One region of the Thioalkalivibrio sp. AKL8 genome, then DNA from elsewhere that is predicted to be linked to it. Evidence: riboswitches for the same ligand, from Rfam matches in the RefSeq annotation. Region 1 holds a riboswitch; each other region holds the start of a gene.
The links. Region 1 has a riboswitch for cobalamin ahead of bluB (5,6-dimethylbenzimidazole synthase). Riboswitches for the same ligand answer to the same signal wherever they lie in the genome.

Region 1 (10,063 bases):
CCGATCCCCATCTCGCCGCCGACGAACATCTGGGCGCCGCTGCGCCGGGCGCGTTCCGCGCACTGGCGGCCGGCGTTCAGGGCGCGTTCCAGCTGCGCCGGCGTCATGGCCGGTTCGCGGGCCAGGTTCGCGGTGCCGGGGCCCAGGTTCAGTTGCTGCACACCGCTAACAGCGGGCGGCTCCGCGACCGTGCCCAGGTTGATCACATCGATGGAGGCGCCCAGGTACCGCGCGAGCACCGAGATCGCCGCCCCGCCCGTGGCGAAGTTCGCGACCATTTGTGCCGTCACGGCCTGCGGAAAGCGCGAGATGCCCTCCGCCACCACGCCGTGATCGCCGGCGAACACCGCGATGTGGACGTTCTCCAGGCTGGCCTTTTCCTGGCCCTGCATGCCGGCCAGGCGTTCGGCGATAGCCTCCAGTTGCCCGAGCGACCCGGGCGGCTTGGTCAGCTGGGCCTGCCGTTCAGCCGCGGCCCGCCGGGCAGCGGCGTCGAGGGTCGCCGGCGGCACCTGCAGCCAGTCACAGTCTTCGGTCACTTGTTGGTCCTCATTAGTCTCTCGTGCGTGCTTTGCCACTTTCCTTCATCCCGACCCATGGCTCCTCGCCATCCCGGCCGGCTACTTCCCGTCATCCCGGCCGCAGGGAAGCGGAGAGCCGGGATCTGCCCACGCGGGAACACTCCGACGTCTGCGCCACCTCCCACGACGAAGATCCCGGATAACCGCTGCGCGGTTTCCGGGATTACGACGTTGGGGGGAACATCCGAATGTCTGGAACAGGAATCCTGGCCACCCGCCCACATGACATCCCGGCCCATTACTTCTCGCCCTCCCGGCCGTAAGCGCTTTCCTTGGCGTCATCCCGGGCGCAGCACTCCCCCCTGACGTCAGCCCGCCCTCCCACTACTGTCCGCCATCCCGGCTGCAGCGAAGAGGAGAGCCGGGATCTCCCCACGCCGGGACCCCCCGACGTCCGTGCCACCTGCCAACGACGGAGATCCCGGATAACCGCTTCGCGGTTTCCGGGATGACGAGGGTTGGGTGGCCGGGATGATGATTGGGGTCGGGTTGCTGCGGTGGTGACGGCCAGCCGGCGTGCTTGTCTATGTGCCTGGAGGGCGGAATGCTTGTATGCCGGCCTGTCACAGCGGGTCACCCTTCAGGACGTGCGGGAGGCCGGCGACGGTAAGGACGACGCGGTCCATTGCCGGGGCCAAGCGCTGGTGGAGCCAGCCGGCCTCGTCGGCGAAGCGACGGGACAGTGCGTCCATGGGCGTGATCCCCATGCCGGTTTCATTGGAGACGAACACCAACGTGCCCGGCAGGCGCGGAACCGTCTCAATCAGGGCCTCGCGTTCACGCTCGATCCGGCCCTCGTCATCGGTGCACAGTAGCTGGGTGAGCCACAGGGTCAGGCAGTCCACTAGCAGGCACTGCTCGGGTCCCGCGGCCTGCTCCAGCGCCCGGGCCAGGCCCGTGCCCGCCTCGACGAGGCCCCAGTCTCCGGGCCGGTCGGCGCGATGGCGTTCGATCCGGCGCGCCATCTCGGCATCGTCCGCGCGCGCCGTCGCCACGTAGGTCACGGGCAGGCCGCTGGCCACCGCCAGTTGTTCCGCCAGCCGGCTCTTGCCCGAGCGCACCCCACCCAGTACCAGGGTCTTCATGCGACTGGCTCCTTCGGTTCGGCTTGCAGAAGGGTCAGTATGTATTTCATATCCATATGTTCTTCCAGGGAATCGGCGAGGCGTTCCAGGCCGCGCTCCCGCGCGGTGGCCAGGTCTTCCCCGGTCGCCATCCCGCTCCGCATACCCGCCCAGTGCAGCAAGGCCTCGGAGGCGTCCGATGTATCGAACACGCCGTGGACATAAGTTCCGGCCACCGCGTCATCCTCGCTGCGCGCGCCATCCGCGCCGTGTTCCAGCTGCAGCACCGGCCGCTCCAGGCCCGGACCGGTCGTCACGCCCGCATGGATCTCGTAGCCCTCCACGCGGGCCTCCCGATCCAGCACGCGGTCGCCGCGAACCCGCTCCAGGTGCTTCTCGGGTGCGAGCCGGGTCTCGATATCCAGCCATCCCAGCCCCGGCGTGGAGCCCGACTGGCCCTCGACGCCATCGGGATCGTGCACGGCGTGGCCCAGCATCTGGAATCCACCACAAATCCCCAGCACCTTGCCGCCATAGCGCACATGCCGCTGCAACGCTTCTTCCCAGCCCTGCTCGCGCAGCCAGGCGAGATCGGCGCGCACGGACTTCGAGCCCGGTAGGATGACCAGATCCGCGGGCTGCAGGGATTCGCCCGGCCCCACAAACCGCAGGTCCACTGCCGGGTGCAGGCGCAGCGGGTCGAAATCCGTATGGTTGGAGATGCGCGGCAGTGCCGGCACGACCACCTTCAGCGCGTCCGCGGGCGTCGAAGGCATCGCCTCGCGCGGCAGAGCGTCCTCGGCATCCAGGTAAAGCCCGTGCAGGTACGGGATCACGCCGAGCACCGGCTTGCCGGTCTCCTGTTCCAGCCAGTCCAGCCCGGGTTGCAGCAGGCCGATATCGCCGCGAAAGCGGTTGATCACGAAGCCCCGCACCCGGGCGCGCTCTGTCTCGCTCAGAAGCGCCAGCGTGCCCACCAGATGCGCGAACACCCCGCCCCGGTCGATATCCGCGACCAGGATCACCGGGCAGTCCACGGCTTCGGCAAAGCCCATGTTGGCGATGTCGCCCGCGCGCAGGTTGATTTCCGCCGGCGATCCGGCGCCCTCCACCAGCACATGGGCGTACTGCGCCGTCAGGCGCCGATGCGATGCCAGCACGGCCTCGCGCGCTACCGGCTTGTAGTCGTGATAGGCACGGGCATCCAGCTCCGCCGCCGGCCGACCATGGATGATGACCTGCGCCCCCTGGTCCGAGCTGGGCTTGAGCAGCACGGGGTTCATGTCCGTGTGCGGCTCCAGACCACAGGCCGCCGCCTGCAGGGCCTGGGCGCGTCCGATCTCGCCACCGTCGGCCGTGACCGCGCTGTTCAGCGCCATGTTCTGCGGCTTGAATGGCACCACGGACAGTCCGCGCCGGTACAGCACCCGCGCCAGCCCCGCCACCAGCACGCTCTTGCCGGCATCCGAGGTCGTGCCCTGCACCATCAGTGTCGTACCCATCAGGACGCCCCCAGCGCTTGTTCCAGGCGCTTCCATTCGTGTTCCTGCCCCGGCAGGCCAAAACGAAGGCTGCCCGGCTCATCAAACCGCCGCACGAGGATGCCCTGCGCGCCCAGGTGATCCTGCCAGCCTGCGGGATCGTCCACGCGGCACCACTGAAACAGCGCGGTGCCACCGGCGGGTTCCAGCCCCTGGTCGCGCAACAAGTCCGCCAGGCGCTGGCCACGTGCCTGGAGCATGCCGCGCGTCTCGGCCTGCCAGGCCCGGTCCGACAGCGCCTGGGTGGCGATCCAGCGGGACGGTCCGGCAAGACCCCACGGCCCCATCCGGGCGGCCAGCCGCGTGCGCAGCGTGTCCTCCGCGATGACAACCCCCACGCGCGCCCCGGCCAGGCCAAAGAACTTGCCCAGCGAGCGCAGCACCACCAGCCCTTCGCGCGGCGCCTCCTTGGCCAGGCTCGCCTGCGGTGTCACGTCCATGAACGCCTCGTCCACGATCAGCCAGCCGCCGCGCGCGGCCAGGGCCGCATGCCACGCCAGCAGGTCCGCGCGGTCGAACCGTTGCCCGGTCGGATTGTTCGGGTTGACCAGCACCAGCACGTCCAGGCCGGGCAATGCAGCCTCGATCGAATCCCCATCCAGCGGGACGACGTCGTGCCCGGCCCCGTGCCAGGCCCGGGCGTGCTCGTTGTAACTGGGCTCGAGGATGCCCACGCGCGAAGGGCCTTCCCGTAGCGCGGGCAGCAGCTGGATCGCGGCCTGGGAACCGGGCACCGACAACAGCGCCCCGGTCCCGTAATAGGCGGCGGCTACGGCCTCCAGGCCGTCGTCCGGTTCCGGCAGGCGCGCCCAGGCCCCTGGCGGCAGCTCGCCCGCGGGGTAGCCATGCGGGTTGATGCCCGTGGAGAGATCCAGCCAGTCGGCCTCGGGGATCCCGTAGCGCGCAGCCGCCTGACGGATACCGCCCCCGTGCACCTGGATCAGTACCTGCGGCTCCGGCTTCTGCATCGATTGGGCCTCAGAACAGGACAACGACAATCACTCCGGCCACAATGAAGGCCATCCAGATGGCCAGCGCACGATCCAGCAGCGCAACCGCCTGGCGAATGCCTGCCGCGTCGGGCATGCGGCCCATCCCCAGACGGGGTCGCCACTCGCGCTGCCCGCCATAGGGCGCCGCCCCCCCCAGGACCACGCCCAGCGCACCCGCCCCCGCGGCCATCACCGGCCCCGCATTCGGGCTCTTCCAGCCGGCGGCCTGCTCGCGCCAGCACTGCAGCGCGTCCCGGCCACGACCGGCCAGGGCATAGCCCAGCGCCGTGAGACGGGCCGGGATCAGGTTCATCGCATCGTCCAGGCGCGCGGCGGCCCAGCCAAACGAGCGAAACCGGTCATTGCGATAGCCCCACATCGCGTCCAGCGTGTTCACCAGGCGATAAGCCACCACGCCCGGTGCGCCAGCCACCAGGAACCAGAAGATCGTGGCGAACAGCGCGTCGTTGCCGTTCTCCAGCACCGACTCGATGGTCGCGCCACTCACCCCGCGCGCGTCCAGGGCCGCCGTGTCGCGACTGACCAGCATGCCGACACCGGTGCGCGCCCCAGACAGGTCATCCTTTTCCAGGGCCTCGGCCACCACCTCCGCATGCTCGTCCAGACTGCGCCAGCCAATCGCCAGCGTGAGGATCGCCAGCGTCAGAACCCAGCCCCAGGCCAGCGACGCGCCCAGTGCGGCCAGCGCCACCCAGGGCAGGACCAGTGCCGCGAGGAGGAGCGCTCCGCGTGCACGACTCGGCGCATGCCAGCGGGATTCGGCCCAGGCGGCCAGCCGGCCGAATCCGGCCAGCGGATGGAACCGCCGTGGGTCACCAAACAGTCGGTCCAGGATCAGGGCGCCGATCAAGATCAGAAAGGTACTCATGTGTCGCCACCCCCGGATGGCCCATCCGGACGCGCGGCGGATTCCCGCACAACCGTGGGCAAGGCCAGCTCGCACGGCGCACCCCAGCGATCCTGGAACACCAAGTCTTCCAGTGGGCGCCGGCTGTCCCAGCCCGCGGTCTCCAGCATTGGCCGGTCATAGAAGCGCTCCACATGCCCCAGGCACAGCACCGCGATCGGGTACCCGCCTTCGGGCATGTCCAGCCGATTGGCCAGCCAGTCCGGATCGAACAGGGAAACCCAGCCCATGCCCAGGCCCTCGGCGCGGGCGGCCAGCCACAGGTTCTGGATCGCACACGCGGCAGAACAGAGGTCCATCTCGGGGAGCGTCCGCCGGCCCAGCACGTAGCGCTCGCGGCCATCGGTCAGGGCCACGACCAGCAACTCGCCCGCCTCGCGGATGCCCTCCAGCTTCAAGCGATGCACGTCGGCCGCGCGCTCGCCACAGGCCTCGGCGGTGCGCGCCTGTTCATCCGCCGCGTGGGCGTGGAGCGCCTCGCGCACCGCCGGGTCGGTAATGCGCAGGAAGCGCCAGGGCTGCATGTAGCCGACGCTCGGCGCGCGATGCGCCGCCTCCAGCAGCCGCCGCAACACCGCTGGATCGACCGGGTCCGGCCGAAAATGGCGCATATCCCGGCGTTCCGCGATCACGCGATAGACGGCCGCAAGATCATCTTGGGAAAATCCCGAACCCCCGGCATCAGCGCCCGGGCAGGAAGGGTTCTCATTGGCGGGCAACTCGGACTGCATCGGCTTACCGTCAGGGGGACACGACGCGGATGCAGAGGGATCGGGGTGTGGCCACAGGGGCCCGCACCTACCGACCCTCGCCCACCGCGCGGTCGCAGAAACATCGTCCAGGCCGGTCTCCGGGCTCGCGAGGCCCCGGGCAACCCGGGGCGGCAAGTCGCCTTCCCGGGCCACGTTCGGCCCAGTGGCTTTCGACTTGTCGAGGTCCGAGCGGCCTGCGGAAGCACCCCTCGAACCCACTCGCTTACCGTTGCGGGGGCAGCGTCGGAATGGGGCTGCGGAGGATCTCGCGCCTGCACCGACTTCCCGTTTAACCCGCGCGATCAGTCGCCCGGGCACCTGGTAGCAAGCCGCCAATCATACGCGGCAAGCCCACTGCCGACCAATTGACGCTCCGAGGGGCCCCAAGCTTGCTGCTATGATGCCCCGCTAGTCCAGCGGCAGGTGGCGGCTCCCCAGCCGGCTCGAAGGCGCTTGAACAACCAATCCAATGCGACTGTAAAATCATGCAATTCTTGACTTTCCGAACTCCACTGCTCGCTTGCCTCCTGGGCGTGCTCTCAACCCCGCTGATCGCAATGGCGGACTCAATCACGGTCACCGACGACGATGACCGCGAGGTCCATCTGGAGCAGCCTGCCGAGCGCATCGTCAGCCTGGCGCCGCACATCACCGAGGTGCTGTTTGCCGTGGGTGCGGGGGACCGCATCGTGGGCGCAACGCAGTACAGCGATTATCCGCCCGAGGCGGAGGGCATCCCGCGGATTGGCGGTTACAGCCGGATTGACCTGGAACGGGTACTGGAAAGGGACCCCGATCTAGTGATCGCGTGGAAGAGCGGCAACTCCGCCTCCCAGGTCGAACGCCTGCGCGAACTGGGACTGCCAGTGTACGTATCGGAACCACGCAGCTTCGAGGGTGTGGCCTCGAGCATGCGGCGGATGGCCACGCTCGCCGGCACGCATGACCAGGGCGAGGCCGCGGCAGAGGACTTCCTGGGCCGAATGGACGCGCTCCGCGCCACGTACGGCGACCGGGACCCGATTCGCGTGTTTTATCAGGTGTGGGAGCAACCGTTGATGACGGTCAATGACGACCACCTGATCGCCGAGGCCATCGCCGTCTGTGGCGGCGTGAACGTGTTCGGCGATCTCGACCGCCTGGTGCCACGCATTGGCCGCGAAGCCGTACTGGATGCCGACCCCGAGGTCATCATCGGCGGCGGCATGGGCGAGGACCGCCCCGACTGGGTGGTCGCCTGGGGCCAATGGGAGGACATGACCGCGGTCCAGCGCGACAATCTGTTCTTCATTCCCCCTTCGCTCCTGCAACGCCATACCGGACGCATCGCGGAAGGCACGGCCCTGATGTGCGAAGAGCTCGAACGCGCCCGCGCACGCCGTCCCGCCCCATGACCATGACGGTCCGCCTCGCAGTCTCTCGGAAAGGATATCGCGGGACACCAATGAAGGAGCGTTGTACGTGCGCTGAAGGCAGCGCTCCCGCCGTTCCGGCAACCTACCGCTTCGCCCGCCTGGAGCGGAGGGCTACCGCTTGACCCGTTCGTTCCTCCTGGCCCTGGGCGCGCTGTTGCCCGCGTCTGTGCTCTCCGTTCTGGTGGCACTGGCCTACGGCAGCGTGCAGATTCCGTTCCCTGACCTGCTGAGTGTCTTCTTCGGCGAGGCCTCGCGACTGCACAGCACCCTGGTACTGGATCTGCGCCTGCCACGCGCGCTGGCCGCGTTCGCCGCCGGCGGGTTGCTAGGCCTGGCCGGAGCGCTGATGCAGGTCCTGCTGCGCAATCCACTGGCCGATCCCTACGTGCTGGGGCTCTCCGGCGGTGCCTCGGTGGGCGCCTTGCTGGCGATGCTCGCGGGACTGTCCATGTTCTCGGTCTCGGCCGCGGCCTTCGTGGGCGCCCTGCTGTCCACCATTCTGGTGTTCGGCCTGGCCCACGGCACGGGCAGCTGGACCCCGACCCGCCTGCTGCTGACCGGTGTCGTGGTGGCCGCCGGCTGGGGCGCGATGATCAGTTTCATCCTCGCGGTCAGCCCCACTGCGGAGCTCCCGGGCATGCTGTACTGGCTGATGGGCGACGTCTCCCATGCCCGCAACCCCTACCCGGCCTGGGGCGTACTCGTGGTCGTGGCGCTGCTCGCCCTGCCATTTGGCCGCACCCTGAACGTGCTCGCGCGCGGCCCGATGCAGGCCGCGGCCCTCGGAGTGGCCGTACGCCCGGTGGAATGGACGATCTATGTGGTGGCGGCCCTGATCACCGCGACCGCGGTCACCCAGGTCGGCGCGGTCGGCTTTGTCGGGTTGATCGTGCCGCACATGCTGCGTCTGATCTTTGGCAACGACCAGCGCGTGATCCTGCCGGCCTCGGCCCTGGGCGGGGGCATCCTGCTCACCCTGGCCGACACCCTGGCCCGCACGATCATCGCCCCGGAGCAATTGCCGGTGGGCGTCATCACCGCGATGCTGGGTGTCCCGGTGTTCCTGTTCCTGCTCTACCGGAGCCGCTGATGCCGCGTACGCCTTCCCCCGCCCCCGCAGCGACCCAGCCACACGACACGCCGGGCCTGGGCGCGCGCAGCGTCCACCAGGAACCGGGGCCCAAGACCCTGCTCGCGACGCATGAGCTCGTCATCGACGTGCCCGAGCGGCCGCCCGGTTCGCCGCTGGACCTGACGGTCGACCCGGGCCAGTGCTGGGGCATCCTGGGCCCGAATGGGGCCGGCAAGAGCACCCTCCTGCAGACCCTCGCCGGCCTGCGGACCGCGCGTGCCGGAACCATCAAGGTCAAGGGACAATCCATTGCGACCCTCGCCCGCGCGGAACTGGCCCGTCGCCTGGGCCTGGTCTTCCAGACCCACCACGACGGCTTTCCCGCCACCGTGCTGGAGACGGCCCTGATCGGGCGCCACCCGTATCTGCGGCCCTGGGATATCGAGTCTTCCGAGGACTACGCCCGCGCCCGGGCGGCACTCGCGGCGATGGATCTCGCCGACCTCGAGGACCGCATGGTGGACACCTTGTCCGGCGGGGAACGCCAGCGCCTGGCGATCGCGACCGTGCTGACGCAGGACCCCAGCCTGCTCCTGCTGGACGAGCCCACCAGCCAGCTGGACCTGCATCATCAGGTGGCCGTGCTCAACCGCGTGCAGGCCATCGTCGGTCAGGAAAACCGAGGCGCGGTGTTGGTCCTGCACGACGTCAACCTCGCGGCGCGCTACTGCGATCACTTGCTACTGCTATTCCCTGACGGACAGGCGTGCTGGGGCCCCACGGCCACCATGCTGGTGCCCAGCGCACTGGAGCGCCTGTACAACCAACGCCTGAGCGTGGGTGAGGTGGACGGCCTGCCCGTCTTCCTGCCGCGCAACGAGTAGTCCCCATGGAATTCTTCCGCACCCTGCATTCCGACCTGGATGCCGAAAACCTGCAGCGAAGCCTCACCGTGTCCGCATTACCCGACGCCAGCGGCGCGATCGATACGCTGATCGCCGACGAGGGCCCCGATGCCGGCGTCGTGTACTGCCTGTGGGGCGAGTTTCGCGTCCATCGGGAAGTCATCAACGGTGGCGTGCGCTTTTCCCTGCCGGAATGCCCGAATGGCCTCGCCTGGACGCTGACCACCGGTCACCCGCCGGAGCCGCGGGCCGTCACCCTGCACCTCACCATCAATCGTCAGGAACACGATCCCGATTTCATCGAAAGCCTGGAGATGTTCGCCGATTCCTGGGAGCTTTCGGCCACCTGACAGAACGCCCCATGACGGGAAACGATGCAATTTTCTTTTCGTTTCATGGTCGGTATGGTGCAGATCTGTTGCGAAGGAGAACGCCATGAACCCGACACCGCCGGACAGCGTGAAGACCTCTCATCCCACCCAGGACGGGGCCGGGGTGAAGATTCGGCGCATCCATGATTTTAGTGGCGGGCTGGATCCCTTCCTGATGCTGGACGAACTGAAGGCCAGCGCGCGCGAGGACTACATCGGCGGCTTCCCCTCGCACCCGCACCGCGGTTTCGAGACGCTGACCTACCTGGTCCACGGCGGCCTGACTCACGAGGACTCCATGGGCAATCAGGGCCGCGTCGAGGCCGGCGAGGCCCAGTGGATGAGCGCCGGCCGCGGTGTGATCCACTCCGAGATGCCGCTGCTGGATGCCGACGGCCTGCACGGCTTCCAGCTTTGGGTAAATCTGCCCGCCGCGCGCAAG
Region 2 (10,063 bases), on a different contig from region 1:
CTGGTTCAGCCATAAGAGCTTGTCCGGGTTGATCGCCGAGGCCGACTGGTTCACGTCCTTGATATCGAACAGGCGCACCAGTTCGTCCAGCCCGAAGATCTCCTGGTCACCGTGCGCCCAGCCCAGGCGTACCAGATAGTTCAACAGGGCCTCCGGCAGGTAGCCTTCGTCGCGATACTGCATCACCGAAACCGCGCCGTGGCGTTTGGACAACTTGGCGCCATCGGGCCCCATGATCATCGGCAAATGCCCGTAGCGCGGCGGCTCCACGCCCAGCGCCTTGAGGATGTTGATCTGGCGGGGCGTGTTGTTCAGGTGGTCATCCCCGCGCACCACGTGGGTGATGCCCATGTCCATGTCGTCGACCACCACGGTCAGGTTGTAGGTCGGCGAACCATCCGAGCGGGCGATGATGAGGTCATCCAGCTCGTGGTTCTGGAACGCGACCTTGCCGCGCACCATGTCGTCAACGACCGTCACGCCCTCGTCCGGCGTGCGAAAGCGGATGACCGGCTCCACGCCCTCGCGCGGCTCGGTGCGCGCGCGGCAGCGGCCGTCGTAGCGCGGCTTTTCCTTGCGCGCCTTCTGCTCCTCACGCATCGCGTCCAGCTCTTCCTTCGAGCAGTAACAGCGATAGGCGTGGCCGGCGGCCATCAGCTGATCGATCACCTCGCGATACCGGTCGAAGCGCTCGGTCTGATAGAACGGGCCATGGTCGTAGGTCAGACCCAGCCAGTTCATGCCCTCCAGGATCGCGTTCACCGACTCGGCGGTGCTTCGCTCCAGATCAGTGTCCTCGATACGGAGCACGAAGTCGCCCCCGTGATGGCGGGTGTACAACCAGGAGAACAATGCGGTTCGGGCACCACCAATGTGCAGATAGCCGGTGGGACTGGGGGCAAAACGGGTACGGAAACTCATGCGCGGGACACTCGATTACGGGTAGTGAGCAAAGGCGCCTAGGGTAGCAGAACGCTACATGGCGATAACCTGGTAGCCCGGTTTCCGCCGGCTATACTCGAGACAGGCAAGCACACGGGCCCCTATTGCCCGAAGGAGTCGTGATGAAATCCGTTTCGCTCACCCGCCTCGCGACCATCGCCCTGGTCACTGGGGCATTCGCCCTGGCTGCAAGCAATGCCGCCAGCATGGACCGCGTTCCGGCGCCCGAAGGGGCCGAGGTGTACTTCATCAGCCCGCAGGACGGCGACACCGTCGAGAGCCCCGTGCCCATTCAGATGGGCCTGCGCGGCATGGGCGTGGCGCCGGCCGGTGTCGAGGCCGACAACACCGGGCATCATCACCTGCTGGTCAACCAGCCGCTGGACGAGGTCGACCTGGATACCTCGCTTCCCTTCTCCGACCACAAGCGGCACTTCGGAGGCGGTCAGACCGAAGGCGAGATCGAACTGGAGCCGGGCACTCACACCCTGCAATTGCTCTTCATGGACTATCGCCACCTCAGCTTCGACCCGCCAGTGACCTCCGACAAGATCACCATCACCGTCGAATAGGCGGCACAAAAAAGCCCCCTCCAAAACCGGAGGGGGCTCGTCATCGCCAGCGGCGACCGGTCGGTTACGGCAGTGCCGGGATCTCGAACTGCGGCATGTCACCGGTCAGCGCGTGCATGAAGGCCTCCAGATCCGCGACTTCATCGTCGCTGAACTCCATGCCCAGCATCTCCTGCCCCATGATGCGGATCGCCTCGTCCAGCGTAGCGGTCTCGCCGTTGTTCATGTAGGGGTAGGTCAACGCCACGTTGCGCAGCGTCGGGGTCTTGAAGGCGAAGCGATCACTCTCCTCGCCGGTCACCAGATACCGGCCCTCGTCTTCCGAGCCCGGCACCTGGATGCGATGGAAATTGCTGTCGGTCAGTGCCGGGCCCGCGTGGCAGGCCACGCAGCCATTGTCGGCAAACAGCTTCATCCCGCGCATCTGCTGCTCGCTCATCGCCCCTTCGTCCCCGACCAGCCAGCGATCCAGCGGCGAGTTCGGGGTATTCAGCGTGCGCTGGAAGGTCGCGAGCGCGTGGGCCACGTGATCGGCATTGATCACGTTGTCGCCGTCATAGTCCGGATACGCGGCCTGGAACTTCTCCTGGTACTCGTTGAACTCTTCCAGACGCTCAATCGCGTCCTCCAGCGGCATCGCCATCTCGATCGCATCCTGGATCGGGCCCAGCGCCTGGCCTTCCAGGTCATCCTCGCGGCCATCCCAGAACTGCGCCGTGAAGAAGCCGGAGTTCAGCACGGTCGGGGTGTTGCGCTCGCCGACCTGGCCATCGTGGCCCACCGCGCGCGGGATACGATCCGCCCAGCCCAGTGCCGGGTTGTGGCAAGTAGCGCAGGAGATCACGCCGGAGCTCGAGATGCGCGGTTCGAAGAACAGCATCTTGCCCAGCTCGATCTTCTCTTTCGTCATCGAGTTGTCCGCCGGAATCGGCGGCAGCGCCGGCAGCGGCTCGAATACGTCGCGGTACTGCGAATAGTCCGTATCGGCCAGCGCAGGCGCCGAGGCCCCGAACGCGATCGCCGCACAGGCCGCGATCGCCGTCATGCGGAATCCGGAAAGTGTCTTCATGGCAGGTCTCCTTGAAGGGGAACATCAGGGCGGACCGATATAGACTCGGTCCAGATCCCATGAAACCCACCCTATCGACGCGGAAAACCGGACGCGATCAAAAACGAGCGTTCCGTTGATCCAGATCAAAGGATACCCCCGCCATCCCGCCTCAACGCGCCCTTGACCCTCAAACGGAGGCACCGTAGGGTCCGCCTTGACTTCAGGTGCCCCGGCCTGTTTTGGCCGGGGATAATCGGGAAGCCGGTGCGCGAACTCTCGTTCGCAAGCCCGGCACTGCCCCCGCAACGGTAGGCGGAGTTGGGCGGATCCAATGCCACTGCGGCGCATCCCCAGGATGCCCGCGGGAAGGCGATCCGCATCTGGATGCAGCGCGCATCCACTCTGCGAGTCCGGAGACCGGCCTGGAGGACACCGACGCCGCGGTGGGCGGCCGGGCGGGCCAGGACCGGCGTGCTCATCGATCGGCCCTCCCCTGCTCCCAGCCCATCCTGTGGCGTCGTTTCATCCACGGCGTGCGGGGTCGCGCGCCAGGGAAACACATGACCCATGTGCGCGAACGGGCACATGGGTCATGTGTTTCCTTAGGGGAGCACCACAACAATGAACGATACCCATCTCCGACCGGTGCGACATGCCATCCCGGTCCTGGCCACCCTGTATCTGATGACGGCCGCGAGCATCGCTCCGGCTCAGGCCAACTTCGAGTTCGGCGACGCGGAAGACGGCCTGCAGGTGACACTGGATCCGCTGATCCAGGGCCGCTACAGCTACGCCCGTGCCCCGGACGGTTCCACTAGCGAGTTCGACTTCCGCCGCGCTTGGCTGGACACCCAGGGAACTCTGTTCCACCCGGATCTTCGCTTTCGCCTGCAGCCGGATTTCAGCAGCGGCGAACTCTCGATGCGCGACATCTGGATGCAGTACGCGTTCCGCGACAATCTGGGCCTGCGCCTCGGCCAGTTCACCGTACCCTTCGGACTGCCGCGCGACATCGGCGGACCCAACCGCCTGTTTACCGAACTCAGCGTGCCGGGCAACCAGTTCGAGGTCCCCGCCGGGCGCGATACCGGCGTGACCCTACTGGGCGGTGACGGCGAAGCCTGGGCCTGGGCCGCCGGGGTGTTCGACGGCCGTGGCCGTCTGGACCAGCGTGACGACCGCCCCGCCACCTCCGGCCACCTGTTCAGTGCCCGCGGGGCCTGGGCACCGGTCGGCGAGATCCCGCGCGACAACACTACCCTCGGCCGCGCCGTGGAGCGCACCGTGGCGCTGGGCGCCGGCCTTCAGGCAGCGGACCGCAACCACCTGCGCGACTGGAGCCGCGGACTGGAAGATACGGTGGACCGCCAGCGGTCCGACTGGGTCACCGCCACCGCCGACGCGGTGATCAAGTTCGGCCACACCTCGCTCTCGCTGGCCGCGTTCCGCCGCGACGTCTCCCCGAACCATGCGTCGTCCTATCACGACCTCGGTGCCGAGCTCGAACTCGCGCAGTCGCTGCCGGTGGACGGGCTGGAAGTGGCCGCGCGCCACGCGGTGCTGCGCCACGACGCCGGCGACGACCTGGAAGGCGACGCGCGCTGGCAGCGCGAATGGGGCGCCGGGCTCAACCGGTACCACCGGGGCCAGCGGCAAAAGACCCAGCTCATGTGGCTGGACCGCGACGCCGACCGCTCGGACTGGGAACTGCACCTGCAGCACCAGTTCCGCTTCTGACACGCCACGGCTGACGCGAACAGGGAGAGCCCCCATGAATCGAACGAAATCCATCCGGCGGTCGCTGACGACCGGCCTCCCGCTGGCCCTGCTGCTCGCATCGGCGGGGACCACGGGCGCCGAAGAGATCACCGTCCCGATGCCGGGCCCCTGGGGCGAAGGCTACGAAGAAACCCTGGACGACCCGGCCAGCGTGGACGCCACCGAGGCCTTCCAGCGCTTCCGCCAGCAGAGCATGCGGGGCACCTCGGCCACCTACCGCAGCATCGAGCAGATCCTGCGCTATGACGCGCCGTTCGCCGAGCGTCTGCCCGATCTGGCCGACGAGCTGGCACGGCGGGCCGCCGACATCGAAACCTGGTTCGACCGCGAGACACCAGCGCGGGACGGCGATCCAGGAGCCCTGCCCGCGGCCTGGGCGGACCCAGACTTCGCCGAGTACAAGGCGTCCTACCGCCAGGCCGCCGAACGGCTGCAGCGGAAGGTGGAGACGGCCGACGACCTGGCGGACGAGGCCTTCCAGCTGCGCGCCACCAAGGCCCTGAACAGCGTGCGCCACCACTGCCTCGCCTGCCACGACAATTACCGCCGCCGCTGAACCACGCGGAAACGGGGCGTCCCGAGCCCCTTTTCCGGGGCAGAGCACGCCCCGTTGCCGCCAGCCGGGGCCGCCATCTTCCGGCGGCCCCTTCCCTGATCCTGATTAGCACGAATCCACCGCGCGCTTCATATGCCGAAACGGCCTTGCCCGCGAACACGGCGGCGGGCTTCGGCAAGCGCCGCATTCGCGCACAAGCGCGCTCCTGCAGGGCTGCGGGTTGCGCTGGGGGAAAGGAACCTCTGCAGAGCTTCAGTGCTAATCAGGCCCTTGACTGGGTGCCTGACGATCAGTCGTTGTCCATGCCGCGATAACGCCGCACATGCGCCGGGTCGTACAGCGCACTATCGCGGAAATCCCCCGGATCCAGCGCCGGCCCCACCAGGATCAGCGCCGAGCGCCGCGTGGTCAGCTGCGTTGCCCGCTCCACGATATTGCCCAGCGAGCCCCGCACCACCGTCTCGTCCGGCCAGCTGGCACGGAAGACGATCGCCACCGGACAGTCACAGCCATAGTGCGGACGCAGGTCCGCGACCACGGCCTCGATATTGTGCAGGGACAGGTGGATCGCCAGGGTTGCCCCGGTCGCAGCGAAGGCCGCCAGCCGTTCGCGTTCCGGCATCGACGAGGCCCGCCCCGGCGTCCGCGTCAGCACCACCGACTGCGCCACCTCCGGCACGGTCAGCTCGCGCCCCAGGGTCGCGGCCGCAGCGGAGAACGCCGGCACCCCCGGGGTAATCGTGTAATCGATCCCGGCCGCCTCCAGACGGCGGATCTGCTCGCCCAGCGCGCTGTACACCGACAGGTCCCCGGAGTGCAGTCGCGCCACGTCCTGACCCGCCGCGTGGGCGCGCTGGATCTCGTCCATGATCGCGTCCAGCGTCAGCGGCGCGGTATTCACGATGTGCGCGCCTTCCGGAGCATGCTCCAGCACCGCCTCCGGCACCAGCGAACCCGCGTACAGGCATACCGGACAGGCCGCGATACGATCCCGCCCGCGCAGCGTCAGCAGATCCGCCGCGCCCGGGCCCGCCCCGACAAAATGAACCGTCATGATGACTCCTTGAATACGTGATGGGTATCGACCCGGGCCACCGCGAATACGTGATGGGTATCGACCCGGGCCACCGCGCAACTGGCCCGCGCGGACAGACGCCGCGGCAGCAGTAGACGCGCGCCCTCGCCGGCCGCCGCCAGCGCCGCCGCCTCGGCCACCGACCCGACCCCGGCGGTTGTACGCGCCCGCGCCGACTCCGTAAGCACTTCCTCGTCGCAGTCCACCAGCGCAGACGCAGACGGAAATACGAGTTCCAGCTCCAGCTCCCGCGCCACCGACGCCAGCATGCGGCTGTCGCTCTTGTGCGCCGGTGCCGCCAGCTGCCGGATCTCGATCGGCTCGACGCGCGCTGCATTTAGCACGGCGCGGGCCTCGGCCAGCACCTCGCGGATCAGGCCCTCCAGCTCCCAGGCCGCGCAGGCGGAGGCGAAGCCGACGCCGGGGATCACCCGGTCGAGCGCCCCGTTCAGTGTTTCCCTCAACTCCGGCGCAGGGACCACAGGGTCACCGGCCGCAGCGGTTTCCAACCCGACATCGCACCCAGCGGTTCCGAACGGCTCACATTGATGCGCGTCAGCTCGCCGCCATGGCGCTCGCGCGCCGCCGCCAGCACCGCATCGCCCTCGACCGTCACGCTGTTCGCGACCAGGCGCCCGCCCGGGCGGAGGCTCTCCACACAGTGCTCCACCAGCCCCGGGGTCGTCAGGCCGCCGCCGATGAAGATCGCGTCAGGAGGCGCCAGGCCGTCCAGTGCCTCCGGTGCGCGCCCGGGGATGCATTGCAGGGCCGGCACACCCAGGGCGCGCGCATTGCGCGCGATGCGTTCCAGCCGCTCCGCGCGCGGCTCGATGGCCAGGGCGCGGTTGGCCGGATCCGCCAGCATCCACTCGATGCCGATGGAACCGGAGCCGGCGCCGATGTCCCACAGGCACTCGCCGCGCCCGGGCGCCAGCAGAGCCAGTGTCACCGCACGGACCTCGCGCTTGGTGATCTGCCCGTCCTGTTCGAACTGCGCCTCCGGTCGGCCGGCGCTGGCCGCGATCACCGGGGCCGTCGGGGCCACCGGGGAGGCGCGACATTCCAGCGCGATCGTGTTCAGCGGATCCACCTCGCGAGCGCCCCAGTCCGCCGCCGTGGTCGCGCCAATGCGCTCCCGGGCCCCGCCCAACTGCTCCAGGACCGTCAGGGCCGAGGCCCCGAAACCCAGGTCATTGAGCCAATGGGCCAGCTCGCCGGGGGTCTCGCCGTCACGGCTCAGGATCAGCAGCCGCGCGCCGTCGTGCAGCCAAGGGCGCAGCGCTTCCAGCGGGCGCCCGTGGACCGACAGGCAGCGGGTCTCCTGTAACGGCCAGCCCATCCGCGCGGCGGCCAGGCTGAATGCCGAGGGCGCCGGAAACACCCGGGTGGCCGCCACCGGGAAACGCCGCATCAACGTCGCGCCCACCCCGAACCAGAACGGGTCGCCACTGGCGAGCACGCACAGCGGCTGCCCCGCCCGCGCCTCGATCCAGTCGAGGGCGGTCTCCAGCGGCGAGGGCCACACCAGACGTTCCTGCCCTGGCTGCTCCGGCAACATCTCCAGATGCCGTGCACCCCCGATCACCGTGGTCGCCTGCGCCACGGCCGCACGGGCCTCCGGCGCCAGTCCGGACAGACCGTCCGCACCGACCCCGACGATGTGCAACCATGGCGTCCCGCCCGGCTGCGTCGCTACACTTGGCATCTCCATGACCTCCCGTTCACCCCTTTCCAACGACGCCCGGCCACCGCGCCCGCGGCATGTCCTCCTGCTGGGCGGCACCACCGAGGCCGCGGCCCTGGAGCCGCTGCTGGACGGCCACCCGCGGCTGCAGACCACCGTCTCGCTGGCCGGGCGCACCCGGAAACCGGGCCCGTCGCGGCTGCCACGGCGCACGGGCGGTTTCGGCGGCGCCGAGGGCCTTGCCAGCTGGCTGCACGAACACGCGGTCGACGCCCTGGTGGACGCAACCCACCCGTTCGCGCGGCAGATCTCGGCCAACGCCGTCGCGGCTGCGCGCCAGACCGGCATCCCGCTGGCGCGCCTGACCCGACCGTCGTGGGAGGCCGGAGCGGATGACAGATGGATCCGCGTGTCCGATCTCGCGGCCGCCGGCCGCACCCTGCCGGCACTCGGCCGGCGCGTGCTGCTGACCACCGGCCGCCAGCACCTTGAGGCCTTCGAGGCCGCGCCCGAGCTGGACTATGTCATCCGCACCATCGACCCGCCCGAACCGCCCCCGGCGCTGCCACGAGTCACCTGGATCCATGCCCGGGGCCCATTCACGGCCGAGGACGAGGCGCGCCTGCTGCGGGAACACGCGATTGACGTTCTGGTGACCAAGGACAGCGGCGGCGATGCCACCGCCGCCAAGCTGCAAGCGGCCCGCGAACGGGGCATCCCGGTGGTGATGGTGGAGCGCCCGCCGGACGCCCCCGGAGTGCCACGGTTCCACGCCCCGCAGGCGGTACTCGACTGGCTGGAAGCGCTCCCGGACACCCACGGCTAGAGCGGGTCCCGGCTCATTGCGCCGCCTCGACATAACGCGGGGTGTACACGTGCCGCCGGCCCGAAGGGCGTTCCAACACGCGGGTGGATGTGGCGCCGACGATCACCAGCGTGCTCATATTCGCCGCCGTCGGGTCCACCTCGCCGAGGGTGGAGATCTGCACGTCTTCGCTTTCGCCACGGCCCACCGCAGTGGCCAGCACCACCAGGGTGTCCGGCCCCTGGACCTCGCGCACGATCCCCAGTGCCTCGCCCAGCTGCCAGGGTCGCGCGCGCGAGATCGGGTTGTAGAAGGCCATGGCAAAATCGGCCTCGGCCGCCAGCCGCACCCGGCGCTGGATCAGCGACCAGGGCTTGAGATTGTCCGACAGCGAGATCACGCAGAAATCGTTCCCCAGCGGCGCCCCCAGACGCGCCGCCGCGGCCTGCATCGCCGAAACCCCGGGGGCCACGTCCACCTCGACGTCCTCCCAGCGTCCCGCCGGTGCCCCTTCCAGGGCCTCGAAAATGGCCGCCGCCATCGCGAACACACCGGGATCGCCACCCGAGACCACCGCCACGTCCCGCCCCTCGGCGGCCATGTCCAGGGCGTGCGTCGCGCGCGCCAGCTCCTCGCGGTTGTCCGAGGCGTGAACACGGTGATGCGCGCCCGCAATGCGTTCCAGGTACGGCCCGTACCCCACCAGGTCGGTCGCCGCTTCAAGACGACCAGCAACCTCCGGCGTAAGCCATTCCGGCCCGGCCGGCCCCACCCCGAGCACACTCAGCCGCCCGAGCGGCCGACCGTCATCCCCGCTCATCGCCGCACCCCTCGCCCGGGAATCACGATCATCGAGAAATAGGGCACCTGCTCCGGGATCTCGTCCAACGGCAGGACCCGCTCCTCCGGCGTGCTCGCGCGTTCCACGTACCAGGCACGCTCGTCCAGCCCCAGTTCCCGCAGGACCCCGACCACCGCATCGCGATGGGTTCCGACCTTCATGATGACCGCAGCATCGGTCCCCTGCAGGGCCTGGCGCAGATCGTCGATCGGCATGGTGCCCGGGATCACCGTCAGCAGGTCATCGCGCATGGTCAACGGCGTGGGCAACTGCGCGGCGGAGGCCATCATGGAGGTCACGCCGGGCACGATGCGGGTGGGGAAACGCTCCTTCAGCCGCAGGTAGACGTGCATGAAGGAGCCGTAGAAGAACGGGTCCCCTTCGTTCAGCACCACCACCGAACGCCCGGCCTCCAATTCGGCAGCCAGCTGCTCGGCGGCGGCGTCGAAAAACTGCTCGATGCGGCTGCGATACTCGTCGGAGCCATGCGGGATCTCGTTGGTCACCGGATACTCCAACGGCATCTCGCGCTGCCCGGCACCCAGATGGGCATCCACGATGGCACGCGCCTGGCCGCGGCCGCCCCGGCGACAGAAATAGGCCACCACCGGGCTCTCCGCAATCAGCCGCGCGGCCTTCAGCGTCAACAGCTCGGGATCACCGGGACCGGTGCCCACGCCGTACAGACAGCCGGCGTCCGAGGAATCCTGCAGGTTGGGGGATGTCGTCATATCCGGTCACTCGCAAAGGCGTTGATG
Region 3 (10,063 bases), on a different contig from region 1:
AGGGGCGCACCCTTGGCGATCGGCCGGCGTTGCTGGACGATTTGGTCGAGTTGCCAGAGTTCATCCTGGGGCAGGCCCATGGGCAGGCAGAGCTGGCGCAGGGTGCAGTGCTGGCAGGCTTGGGTGGGTCGTAGCGTCATGGGTGCAGGGTAGCCGTTTTTTCGACGTTGGGGAAAGCGATCTTCGGGGTATGCCATCGGGGATGGGAATGCGGTACTGTCCCCATGAGTTGTAGGCGATTACAGAAGGGTTTGCTGTCGGTCAGCCGGGCCGCACATCGAGATGGCTCGATGTCTTCTCCCTCCGGCGGCTGCGTGGACAATGCGAGACATCGGTTATTAGGCTGAGTCTAGAGTCTGCGGCACGGTCACGTTCGGCGTTACGCGTGGGGGCTGAGAGACCCGACCGCTAGAACAAGGACAGGGGTAGAGATGATCGAGCGGTTACTGGAGCAGTACATACGCTACGGGACCTTCGTGCTGCGGCATCCGGATGGCCGTGAGCAGCGTTTCGGGAACGGCGCGCCGGAAATCACCATGCAGGTGCATGACAAGGCGGCGTTACGCAAGATTGGGCGCGACCCGGGCTTCCAGCTGGGCGAGACCTACATGGACGGCCTGTGGTCGCCCGGCCCCGAGGGCCTGCAGGTGTTCCTCGACGTGGCCATGCGCAACTTCGCGCCGATGTTCAAGCAGCGGGTCAACCCTGCAGTGCGCATGCTGCGGGCCCTGATCGAGCAGGGCAACAAGGTGGCGCGCTGTTACCAGAACATCGCCCATCACTACGACGTCGATGAGTGGCTTTATCGTCAGTTCCTGGACGAAGGCATGTTCTACAGCTGCGCCTATTTCGAGCGCCCGGATATGACGCTGGAAGAGGCGCAGCAGGCCAAGTGCGCGATGCTGCGGAAGAAGTTGATGCTGGAGCCGGGCATGCGGGTGCTCGACATCGGTTGCGGCTGGGGCGGTCTGGCCTTCCATCTCGCCGAGCATGCCGGTGTCCATGTCGATGGCGTGACGCTGTCGAAGGAGCAGTTGCGGGTTGCCCGTGACGAGGCCAAGCGTCGGGGGCTCGAGGATCGGGTGCGGTTCCTCTATCAGGACTACCGCGAACACGACGATCAGTACGATCGCATCGTCAGCGTCGGCATGTTCGAGCATGTGGGCACGCCCAACTACGAGACGTTCTTCCAGCGCGTGCATGATCTGCTGAAGCCGGAAGGCATTGCGGTGCTGCACACCATCGGGCGTCAGGAACCACCGAGTACCTCCAACCCCTGGCTGAGCAAGTACATCTTTCCGGGCGGGTATACGCCGGCCCTGTCCGAGGTGATGGGCGCGCTGGAGCCCACGCCGCTGTACACCACCGATATCGAGTTCTGGCGCCTGCATTACGCCGAGACGCTGGCCGAGTGGTATCGCCGCTTCCAGAAGGTGCGGCCCGAGGCCGTCGAACGCTTCGATGAGCGTTTCTGCCGCATGTGGGAGTTCTACCTGGCCAGCTGTGAGGCCACCTTCCGCTGGTGGGATCAGGTGGTCTTCCACGTGCAGATGGCCAAGCAGCAGGATGCGGTGCCGTTGACCCGCGATTACCTCTATCGTGACGATGCCCCCGAAGTGATCTCCACACCGCCCGGGAAGGCCCGGGCACAGCCCAGCGACGCCGCCTGAAGGCGAGGCGAGGGGGGCGATCCGGGGCCGATCCCGAAAGTACTGCAAAACTCGGGCGAACCGAACGCGCATTCCCTACACTAGTGGTCACGTTGCGGCCATGCCGGCGGTAACCACCCATTCCGGAGCAGGGGCGCGTGTTCGGTCGCTTTCGTAAACGCAGGGAGGCACAGGGCCAGGAAAGCCCGCAGGCCGGCGGACCGTCACAGGAACACGTCCTGATCGAGGCGGCCGGGCGCAGCCGCATTACCGAGGTGGCCGCCACCGCGCGGCGTGTTCCCTGGTCGCTGAACTTCCTGCAGTTGCTGTGGGCCGCCGGGCCAGTCACGTTCCTGGCAATGCAGGGCGGCTACTTCCTCGGTTTCGGCCACGCCGCCCCGGCACAGAACTTCATCTTCTTTGCCGTTTACACCCTGCTGTTCGGGGTCATCGGCCTGGTCGCGCGTTTCGTTGCGGACGCCACACGGGGCAAGCGCCAGGAGCGCTCGCGCGATCAGCTGCGCAACACCATCGACTTGCTGCCGGATCTGCTGTTCGTCACCCGCGACCTGGCGATGGGCGAGATGACCCCGGACATGCGCCGGCGCAAGGCAGCCCAAGTCCTGCTGCACGAAGTGGATATCGCCCCCGAGGCCGTGGCGGTCGCGGTGCGCGAGATGACCGGCGATGCCAGCCTGGCGGCCGCCGCGGAGCAGATCGAGATTTATCGTCGCCTGGGTCTGCGCTCGCGCGTCGCGGATCTGGTGGATGCGACCGAGGACTCCCGGCTCGCGGCCCTGGAGAAGCTGCATCACGAGGCGCCGGAGGTTGCGGATCTCCTGCGCGACCGCTTGCGGGGCGTGGCGCCAACCCAAGAGGACGGTGTGCGCCGGGTGGATCAGTTCCTGGATCGACTGTTCTCCGCCGCGGACGCCGATGACCTGGCGCGCTGCACCCTCGACGACGTACAAGCGATCTTTGTCCTCGCCTTCGAGTTGGTGAACGGACGCCAGATCAAGCGGCTGAGCTTCGAATGGTCGGGGGGGTGGCAACTCGGGGCGGCCCTGGACCGACTGGAATCCCAGGGCAATCGCTTCCGTGTGGCCCAGGCCGGGGTGGTCAGCCGCCTGCGCTCGCTCGGCATCCTGCTATCCCAGCACGAGGCGTCGGGCCTGGATCCACAGGCCCTGCGCGAGCCGATCGTCAGCCTGGGTCGTCAGGTGCTGGAGGCGGTGCAGCGGTTGGAGGATCTCGAACCTTCGGAAAATTCTGCGGACGGCCAGCTCCTCGGTCTTGCCCTGCGCCGGGTCGAGGACTTGCGCGAGGCACGCGACCACCTGATGCAGTCGCAAAGCCGCTACACCAATGCGGTGGAACGCTGGGAGGCCCTGCGTCGGGCGCAGGTCGAGAAGCGGGGCGAGAAGCGCTGGTTCAAGCGCAGCGTGCGCGGTATCCGGGTGAGCGAGGAGCTGATCGAGCTGACCGACGACCAGAAGCTGAAACTGGCCAGCCACTTCTGCTCTTTCCTCAAGGAACACAAGATCGAGCGCGAGGGAGACCTGTTCTACTTTGGCGGCTCGGCGCTGGATGCGGAGACCGCCAAGCGGATCGGGATCCAGCTCGCCCTGATCATGGAGCCGCTGGTGGATCTTACGAACCCCAGTATCCAGCGTGCGATCTATGCCAACCCCGCGGCCTATCTGGGCGGGCTCTACGTCGGCATGAGCGCGGATGCCAAGGCAGGCCTGGGCTCGGCGATGGTGCGCAAGGTCCGCCAGGATCTCGGGCGCATGGCCGAGTGGCTGGCGCTGCGCCTCACGCGCATCTACAACCTGCCACTGAGTGACTCCATGCGCGATTTTCTGGTCAGCCACTATGGGGCCAATCGCGAGCGCCTGGACATGCTGGCGACCCATCCCGGGGACGAGTCGCACCCGGTGGCGTTACGCGCCGAGCGCTCGCCCGAGTTCGACGCCATGCTGCAGGACAAGACCTGGGGGCTGCTGCTCAAACGCGGTACCCGCTATCTGTATGCCGAGGAACGGCGCCGCCGCTGATTGTCTCCGACATGCGAGCCTGGGTAGCTCCTTTCGGGATCGCGCGGCGGGTAGGTTAGCGGCTGGTAATTTTGCGCCCAACTGTGTAGGGTTCGCTACGTTCCTCGGTGCCCGACCAATCACGGCTTGGCGGGTTAAACGGGAAGATCGGTGAGTCTCCGACGGGCCGCAAGGCCTGGGGACGATTCCGACGCTGCCCCCGCAACGGTGATCGAGCGAGAGACCGCCAGTCGGTTTCTGATGGTCGCGGCCAGTGCCACTGAACCCTGGGTTCGGGAAGGCGCCGCGCCGGAACGCTCGTCAGTCCGGAGACCGGCCAGGGAATGATCGCGCGGCATGCGGCGGGCATGCGAGGCGGATGATCGGGCCCGGCCGTTCGCCGGTCGTGGCCGATCCCCCTCGTGTCTGTCTCCCCCTGTCCGTGCGATCCCGACGAATCAACGGCGTGCGGGCGGCTCGCCGGGAGACAACAAAAAACATGAAACGCACAGCACTCTCCGCGGCCATCCTGCTGGCCACCAGTCCCGCCCTGGCGGACACACCGAATACCGACGATGCCCAGACGCTGGAGACCGTCCAGGTCACCGCCTCGCGCATCGCCCAGACGGTGGACGAGACGCTCGCTTCGGTGACCATCATCGACCGCGAAGAGATCGAACGCCTGCAACCCCAGCAGTTCACCGATCTTCTGGAGGGCCGCGCGGGGATCGAAACCTCCCAGAATAGCGCCTTCGGCAAGTCCACTTCTGTGTATACGCGTGGCACGAGTTCCGACCATACGCTGCTGTTGATCGACGGCGTGCGCATGGGTTCCGCGACGACGGGCGGCGCAAGCTGGCAGTTCCTGCCTCCGGAAGAGATCGAGCGGGTGGAGATCGTGCGCGGTCCGCGCACCAGCATCTATGGTTCGGACGCGATTGGTGGGGTCGTGCAGGTCTTCACCCGGGAAGGCCGCAAGGGCCCGCCAAAGGTCAATGCGTTTGTTGGTGGTGGCAGCTTCAATACCTGGGAAACGGGGGTGGGGGTCGCTGGCGGTACCGACAACACGAACTACAGCCTTTCGGTCAGCCATTTCGAGACCGACGGTATCAACGTCCAGGACGGAGTGGGCGATGAAGACCGCGATGGCTATGACAACACCTCGCTTGCCACCAAGGTCTCGCACCGGCTCGATAATGGAGTCGAGGTTTTCGGTAATGTGCTGTACTCAGAGGGTAGGTCCGAATTCGATGGCACCGAAGATGAAACCGATTTTCGGCATGCCGCCCTTCGTGCTGGCTTGCGAGTGGCTGTAACCCCCCTTTGGGATACCGAACTCAGTGTTAGTCACAGTCGCGATGAGAACGATAATTTCAACGATGGTGTCTTTTCGTCGCGCTTCAATACGAAACGCGACGGCGTGGATTGGCGAAACGATTTCGAGATAACGGACCGTGTTTACTTGATTGCCGGGCTTGATGCGTATGAAGACCAGGTGGATAGCACCGCCGATCACGTTGAAGATTCGCGCTACAACGTCGGTGCTTATTCCGTCGTCCAGGTTGACCTGGGTCGGCATGATCTGGAGGGCAGTCTGCGCTTTGATGACAATGAGCAGTTCGGTGACAAAGTCACCGGGCAGGTGGCTTGGGGGTTGCAGGTAACGGAACCCCTGAGATTGCGCGCTTCCTATGGTACCGCCTTCAAGGCTCCAACTTTCAATGATCTCTATTTCCCAGAGTCGTCGTCTTTGTTTGGGACATATCGAGGGAACCCGGGGCTAAATGCAGAAGAATCTGAAACGGTCGAGATTGGAATGCGTTACAGCATCAACGAGTCGTATCTCGACTTAAGCGTGTTTGAAACTCACGTTGATGGTCTTATCCAATACCAATGCGTTACCAATTGTAATGACCTCAACCCCGCTACGGATGTGAACGAGCCTCGAAATGTTAACGAGGCGCGGATTCGTGGGTTGGAAATCGAGGGCGGACACGATATCGGAGCATGGAGCTCTCGTGCTGCTCTGACGATACTGGATACAGAGAACCGAGACACTGGTAATGAATTGTCTCGCCGCTCTCCTCTGACTGTCCGCTTCGATCTGGACCGTCAGTTCCAGCGCATTTCCCTCGGAGGGTCAGTAATTGCGAAAAGTCGGGCAAAGGAAGATCTGTTTGGTGGGGATCAGGCACGTTTATCCGGCTATGGGCTGTTGAACCTTCGAGCGAGCTATCAGATTCATCCGGAATGGCAGCTTCAGGCTTCGGTCCAGAACGTGTTCGACAAGGACTACGAGACGGCGGGCGGCTACAACCAGCCGGGGCGTGCCGCGTTCGTGAAACTGCGTTATCAGCAGAGGTGATCCATGGGTAATCGACTGTCGAAGATTGCGACCCGTACGGGTGACGAAGGCCGAACCGGCCTTGGTGACGGCTCGCGGGTGGACAAGGACTCGCATCGCGTCGAGGCCTTCGGTGATGTGGATGAGCTGAACAGCGTGATCGGCCGGTTGCTGATCCATGACCTGCCCGAAGAGGTCCGGCGCTCGCTGGCGCTGGTGCAGCACGAGCTGTTCGACCTGGGGGCGGAACTGGCCGTGCCGGGCCATCAGGCGTTGCCGGATGCGTCGGTGGAGCGTGTGGACGTGGAGCTTGAGTCCTTCAACGACGATTTGCCGGCCCTGGAGGAGTTCATCCTCCCGGGCGGCGGGCCGGCCGCGGCCGATTGTCATATCGCCCGTACGGTCTGCCGCCGGGCGGAACGGCGTCTCGTTGCGCTCAATCACCACGAGGCGTTGCGCCCGGGTTCGCTGGCCTACATCAACCGGCTGTCGGATCTCCTGTTTGTGCTCTGTCGCGTGCTCGCGCGCCACGAGAACGGCGAAGAGGTCCTCTGGCAGCCGGCCAGCCGGCGTGGCTGAAGCGCTCTTCTGAGGGGCGCCGCTGCGGCGGCGCTCCAATCCCATTGCAGTGGTCGCTGGCGTGTCGGGTACACGCCTCGCGGCCCCTTGCGCCTGTTTTTCGGGAAATCTCCATGCGTGTTCGTTGCACGAGTCTGATTGCTTTGGCGTTTTTTCTGTTCGGGGTCGGGACGGCCGGGGCCGGGCCGCTCGTGGTGGGGGTTGTCTCCGATCGCTCGGCGGCGGAGGTCGCCGCCGGGGCGCATCGCTTCCTCGAGGCCCATCCGGAGGCCGAGGTCGTTCTGCGCACCCCGGAGCAGCTCACGGACAAGTCGGACGAGGCGGTCGCGGCGCTGTGGCGCGAGGCGGACGCGGTGCTCGTCGCGGCCGTCTTCGGGGATCAGGCCGCGCGCCTCGATCGCCTGTTGCGGGAGGCCCCGCCGCCCGAGGGAGCCCCGATCCTGGCCATCAACAGCGTTCGCCACCTGACGGCGTTGTCGCGGATCGACGGTGAGGCCGTACTCGCGGGGCTCGATGACGAGATGCGTACCGAACTGGCGGCCAACCCGGATCCGGGTGAGGACCCGCGCGCGCACCTGTCCCGACAGCAGGAGCGCTTCCCCGAACAGGCGGACTGGCTGACCGGGCGGGCGTTCTACCAGGGGCGCACGCCGGAGAACATGGAGGGGCTGATGCGCTGGCTGGCCGCGCGCGGCGGCCACGCGATCGACGTACCGGACCCGGACCCGCGCGAGACCATCCGCTACTACCGCCATGGCAGCTCCAGCCCCGATTCGGACGCCCTCGATCTGGAGGAGGGTCCGGCCGTGGCGCTCCTGGATCTGGATACCGGCGACCGGCCGGGCGACCGCGCCCTGCTGGATGCGGCCTGCGAGGCCCTGGAGAACCGCGAGATCCAGTGTTTTGTGGTGCTCGCGCGCTGGGGCGGGGCGAGCCGCGAGGCGGTCGAGACCCTGGAGAAGGTGACCGGGCCGGCGGATCTCGCCGGGATCGTGAGTCTGCAGGACTTCGTGGTCGGCGGGGGCGGCAACCGCGAGGCGGTGGCCGAGGCCTTCGGCGAGCTGGATGTCCCGGTGATCAAGGGCATCCGCCTGGCGGATGTGAGCGCAGCCCAGTGGCGGCTGTCGCACGAAGGCATCCCCTGGGACAAGGTGCACTACCACGTGGCCATGCCGGAGTTGCAGGGTATGAGCCAGCCGATGGTGCTGGCGGCCGCGGGCGCCCCGGAACAGGATGAACGCACGGGTGTGCGCCTGACACTGACCGAGCCGGTGGGCGAGCGCGTGGAGGCTTTGGCCGACCGGGTGGCAAGCTGGCAGCGGCTGCGTGCCCTCGACAACGCGCACAAGCGGGTCGCGGTCGTCTACTACAACCATCCGCCGGGTCGCCAGAACATCGGCGCGGACAAGCTGGATGTGCCCGAGTCCCTGCTGGAGATGTTGCAGCGGCTGGAGGCGGCCGGCTATGACCTGGGCGACAACGTGCCGGAGGATGCCGAAGCCCTGCTGGACATGATCCAGGACCGGGCGGTCAATCTCCCGGAGCAGGCAGATGCGCTGGACGCGATCGCCGGCCGGGTGGCCGCGCTCGATCGCGAGCAGTACCAGGCCTATTTCGACGCCCTGCCGGAGTCGATCCGGGCCGAGTTGGTGGATGGCCCGATCGGCTACCTGCAGGCGAGGCTGGAGGCGGCCAAAGGGGCCGACGAGATCGATTTGGCACAAGCCGCGCTGGAAAGCGGTGTCGGTGATCTGCGCCACATGCTCGAGAGCTATCCGCACGCGGCCCAGGATCGGGCGCTGGATCTGCTCGCACAATTCGAGGCGGCCTGGGAGGCCACGCTGGCGGGTGAGGACGCGCATGCGACGACCGAGCAATTGCGCAAGGCGCTGGTGCGCACGGGCATCCCCGGCCTGACCGGCTGGGGCGAGCCGCCGGGCGAGGCGATGACCCGCGACGGCGAGATGCTGTTCCCGGGGATCGAGTTCGGCAACGTGTTCATCGGCCCGCAGCCGCCGCGCGGCTGGGAGGTCAGCGAGCGCCTGCTGCACGCGAATACCACCTTCCCGCCGACCCACCAGTATGTTGGTTTCTACCACTGGATCCGCGACCACTTCGAGGCGGATGCGCTGGTCTATGTCGGCCGCCACTCGACCCGGGAATTCCTGCCGCGTCGGCGGGCGGGTCTGGCGGCAGATGACTACCCCGAGATCCTCGGGGGCGCCCTGCCGATCATCTACCCCTACATCGTCGATGGGGTGGGCGAGGGCATCCAGGCCAAGCGCCGGGCCATGGGCGTGATGATCAGCCACCTGACCCCGCCATTGGCGGCGACCGAGCTGTACGACAGCCTGCTGGAACTGCGCCAGCTGGTGGAGACCTACGAGGCCGCGGCTCAGCCGGATGCCGCCACCCGTTCGCGGGCGGTACAGACCCTGCGCGAACGTATCGAGGATCTCGGCCTGACCGAGACCATCGAGCGGGAAATGGCCCTGGGGCATCATCACGACCACGGGCACCACCATGACGACCACGGCGATCACCACGTGGGTCATGACGAAGAGCCCGACACCACCGGGCATGGCGAAGGTCATGCGGACGAACATGGCGACGAGCAGCGTGACGCGGACCATCACCGGGAACATGGGGATGAAGAGCACGAGCACGCCCATGAGCATGATCATGAGAACGAGCATGCGGATGAGGGGCATGACGAACACGCCACGACCCGGCTGTCCGAGATGGACGAGGAGTTGCTGGTCCACGAGATCGGCCACTACCTGACCGACATGCAGGAAGACCAGATGCCCCTGGGGCTGCACGTGTTCGGGCGCGACTGGAGCGACGAGGCCGTGGACACGATGCTTGAGTCGATGGCCGGTGATGGCGTGGTCGGCGACGACTGGGACGCGAAGCTGCGCGGATCGCCGGCCAGCGAGCGTGCGCATCTGCTGGCGGCCCTGGAGGGGCGTTTCGTGCCACCGGGCCAGGGCAACGATCCGATCCGGACCCCGGAGGTGTTGCCGACCGGGCGCAACTTCCATGCGCTGGCGGCGGATCTGGTGCCCACGCGCATCGCCTGGGGCATCGGCCAGGAACTGGCCGCGGACGCTCGCGAGCACGGCGATCCCGAGGCCGACGGCAGCGAGGCGATCATCCTCTGGGCGTCGGATACCGTGCGCGACGAGGGTGTGATGATCGCCTTCGGCATGGACATGCTGGGCATTCGCCCGGCCTGGAACAGCCGCGGGATCGTCCAGGGACTGGAACGCATGGACCTCGACGAGGCGGAGCGTGACCGCCGTCGCGATGCCCTGTTCACCACCTCCGGTTTGTTCCGGGACCTGTACGAGGACCAGCTGGTGTGGCTGGATCGTGCCGCTCGCCTCGCGCTGGATGGCTCGTCCGACATCATTCTTGCGGAATACCCCGAGCTGGAACCGGCACTGGAAGCG

Region 2: linked by a shared signal. The riboswitch ahead of G335_RS0107315 (porin) and the one ahead of bluB (5,6-dimethylbenzimidazole synthase) in region 1 are both predicted to bind cobalamin.
Region 3: linked by a shared signal. The riboswitch ahead of G335_RS0107415 (TonB-dependent receptor domain-containing protein) and the one ahead of bluB (5,6-dimethylbenzimidazole synthase) in region 1 are both predicted to bind cobalamin.

The regions. Positions count from the first base shown of each region.
Region 1 covers NZ_AQYF01000009.1:276,953-287,015, reverse strand. The annotation lists gene cobT (nicotinate-nucleotide--dimethylbenzimidazole phosphoribosyltransferase) at 1-539, opposite strand, end outside; gene cobU (bifunctional adenosylcobinamide kinase/adenosylcobinamide-phosphate guanylyltransferase) at 1,145-1,666, opposite strand; gene G335_RS0110695 (cobyric acid synthase) at 1,663-3,147, opposite strand; gene cobD (threonine-phosphate decarboxylase CobD) at 3,147-4,154, opposite strand; gene cbiB (adenosylcobinamide-phosphate synthase CbiB) at 4,165-5,067, opposite strand; gene bluB (5,6-dimethylbenzimidazole synthase) at 5,064-5,837, opposite strand; cobalamin riboswitch at 5,930-6,195, opposite strand; gene G335_RS0110675 (cobalamin-binding protein) at 6,416-7,252, shown strand; gene G335_RS0110670 (iron ABC transporter permease) at 7,392-8,363, shown strand; gene G335_RS0110665 (ABC transporter ATP-binding protein) at 8,363-9,229, shown strand; gene G335_RS0110660 (hypothetical protein) at 9,235-9,600, shown strand; gene G335_RS0110655 (pirin family protein) at 9,686-10,063, shown strand, end outside.
Region 2 covers NZ_AQYF01000008.1:1,236-11,298, forward strand. The annotation lists gene gltX (glutamate--tRNA ligase) at 1-921, opposite strand, end outside; gene G335_RS0107300 (DUF4399 domain-containing protein) at 1,065-1,514, shown strand; gene G335_RS0107305 (cytochrome-c peroxidase) at 1,579-2,559, opposite strand; cobalamin riboswitch at 2,771-3,006, shown strand; gene G335_RS0107315 (porin) at 3,187-4,302, shown strand; gene G335_RS0107320 (cytochrome c) at 4,337-4,900, shown strand; gene cobM (precorrin-4 C(11)-methyltransferase) at 5,190-5,954, opposite strand; gene G335_RS0107330 (cobalamin biosynthesis protein) at 5,951-6,406, opposite strand; gene G335_RS0107335 (bifunctional cobalt-precorrin-7 (C(5))-methyltransferase/cobalt-precorrin-6B (C(15))-methyltransferase) at 6,436-7,680, opposite strand; gene G335_RS0107340 (cobalt-precorrin-6A reductase) at 7,685-8,485, shown strand; gene cobJ (precorrin-3B C(17)-methyltransferase) at 8,499-9,284, opposite strand; gene G335_RS0107350 (precorrin-2 C(20)-methyltransferase) at 9,281-10,036, opposite strand; gene G335_RS0107355 (precorrin-8X methylmutase) at 10,033-10,063, opposite strand, start outside.
Region 3 covers NZ_AQYF01000008.1:21,212-31,274, reverse strand. The annotation lists gene fnr (fumarate/nitrate reduction transcriptional regulator Fnr) at 1-140, opposite strand, end outside; gene G335_RS0107425 (cyclopropane-fatty-acyl-phospholipid synthase family protein) at 432-1,670, shown strand; gene G335_RS0107420 (hypothetical protein) at 1,808-3,706, shown strand; cobalamin riboswitch at 3,795-4,042, shown strand; gene G335_RS0107415 (TonB-dependent receptor domain-containing protein) at 4,185-6,050, shown strand; gene G335_RS0107410 (cob(I)yrinic acid a,c-diamide adenosyltransferase) at 6,054-6,608, shown strand; gene G335_RS0107405 (cobaltochelatase subunit CobN) at 6,722-10,063, shown strand, end outside.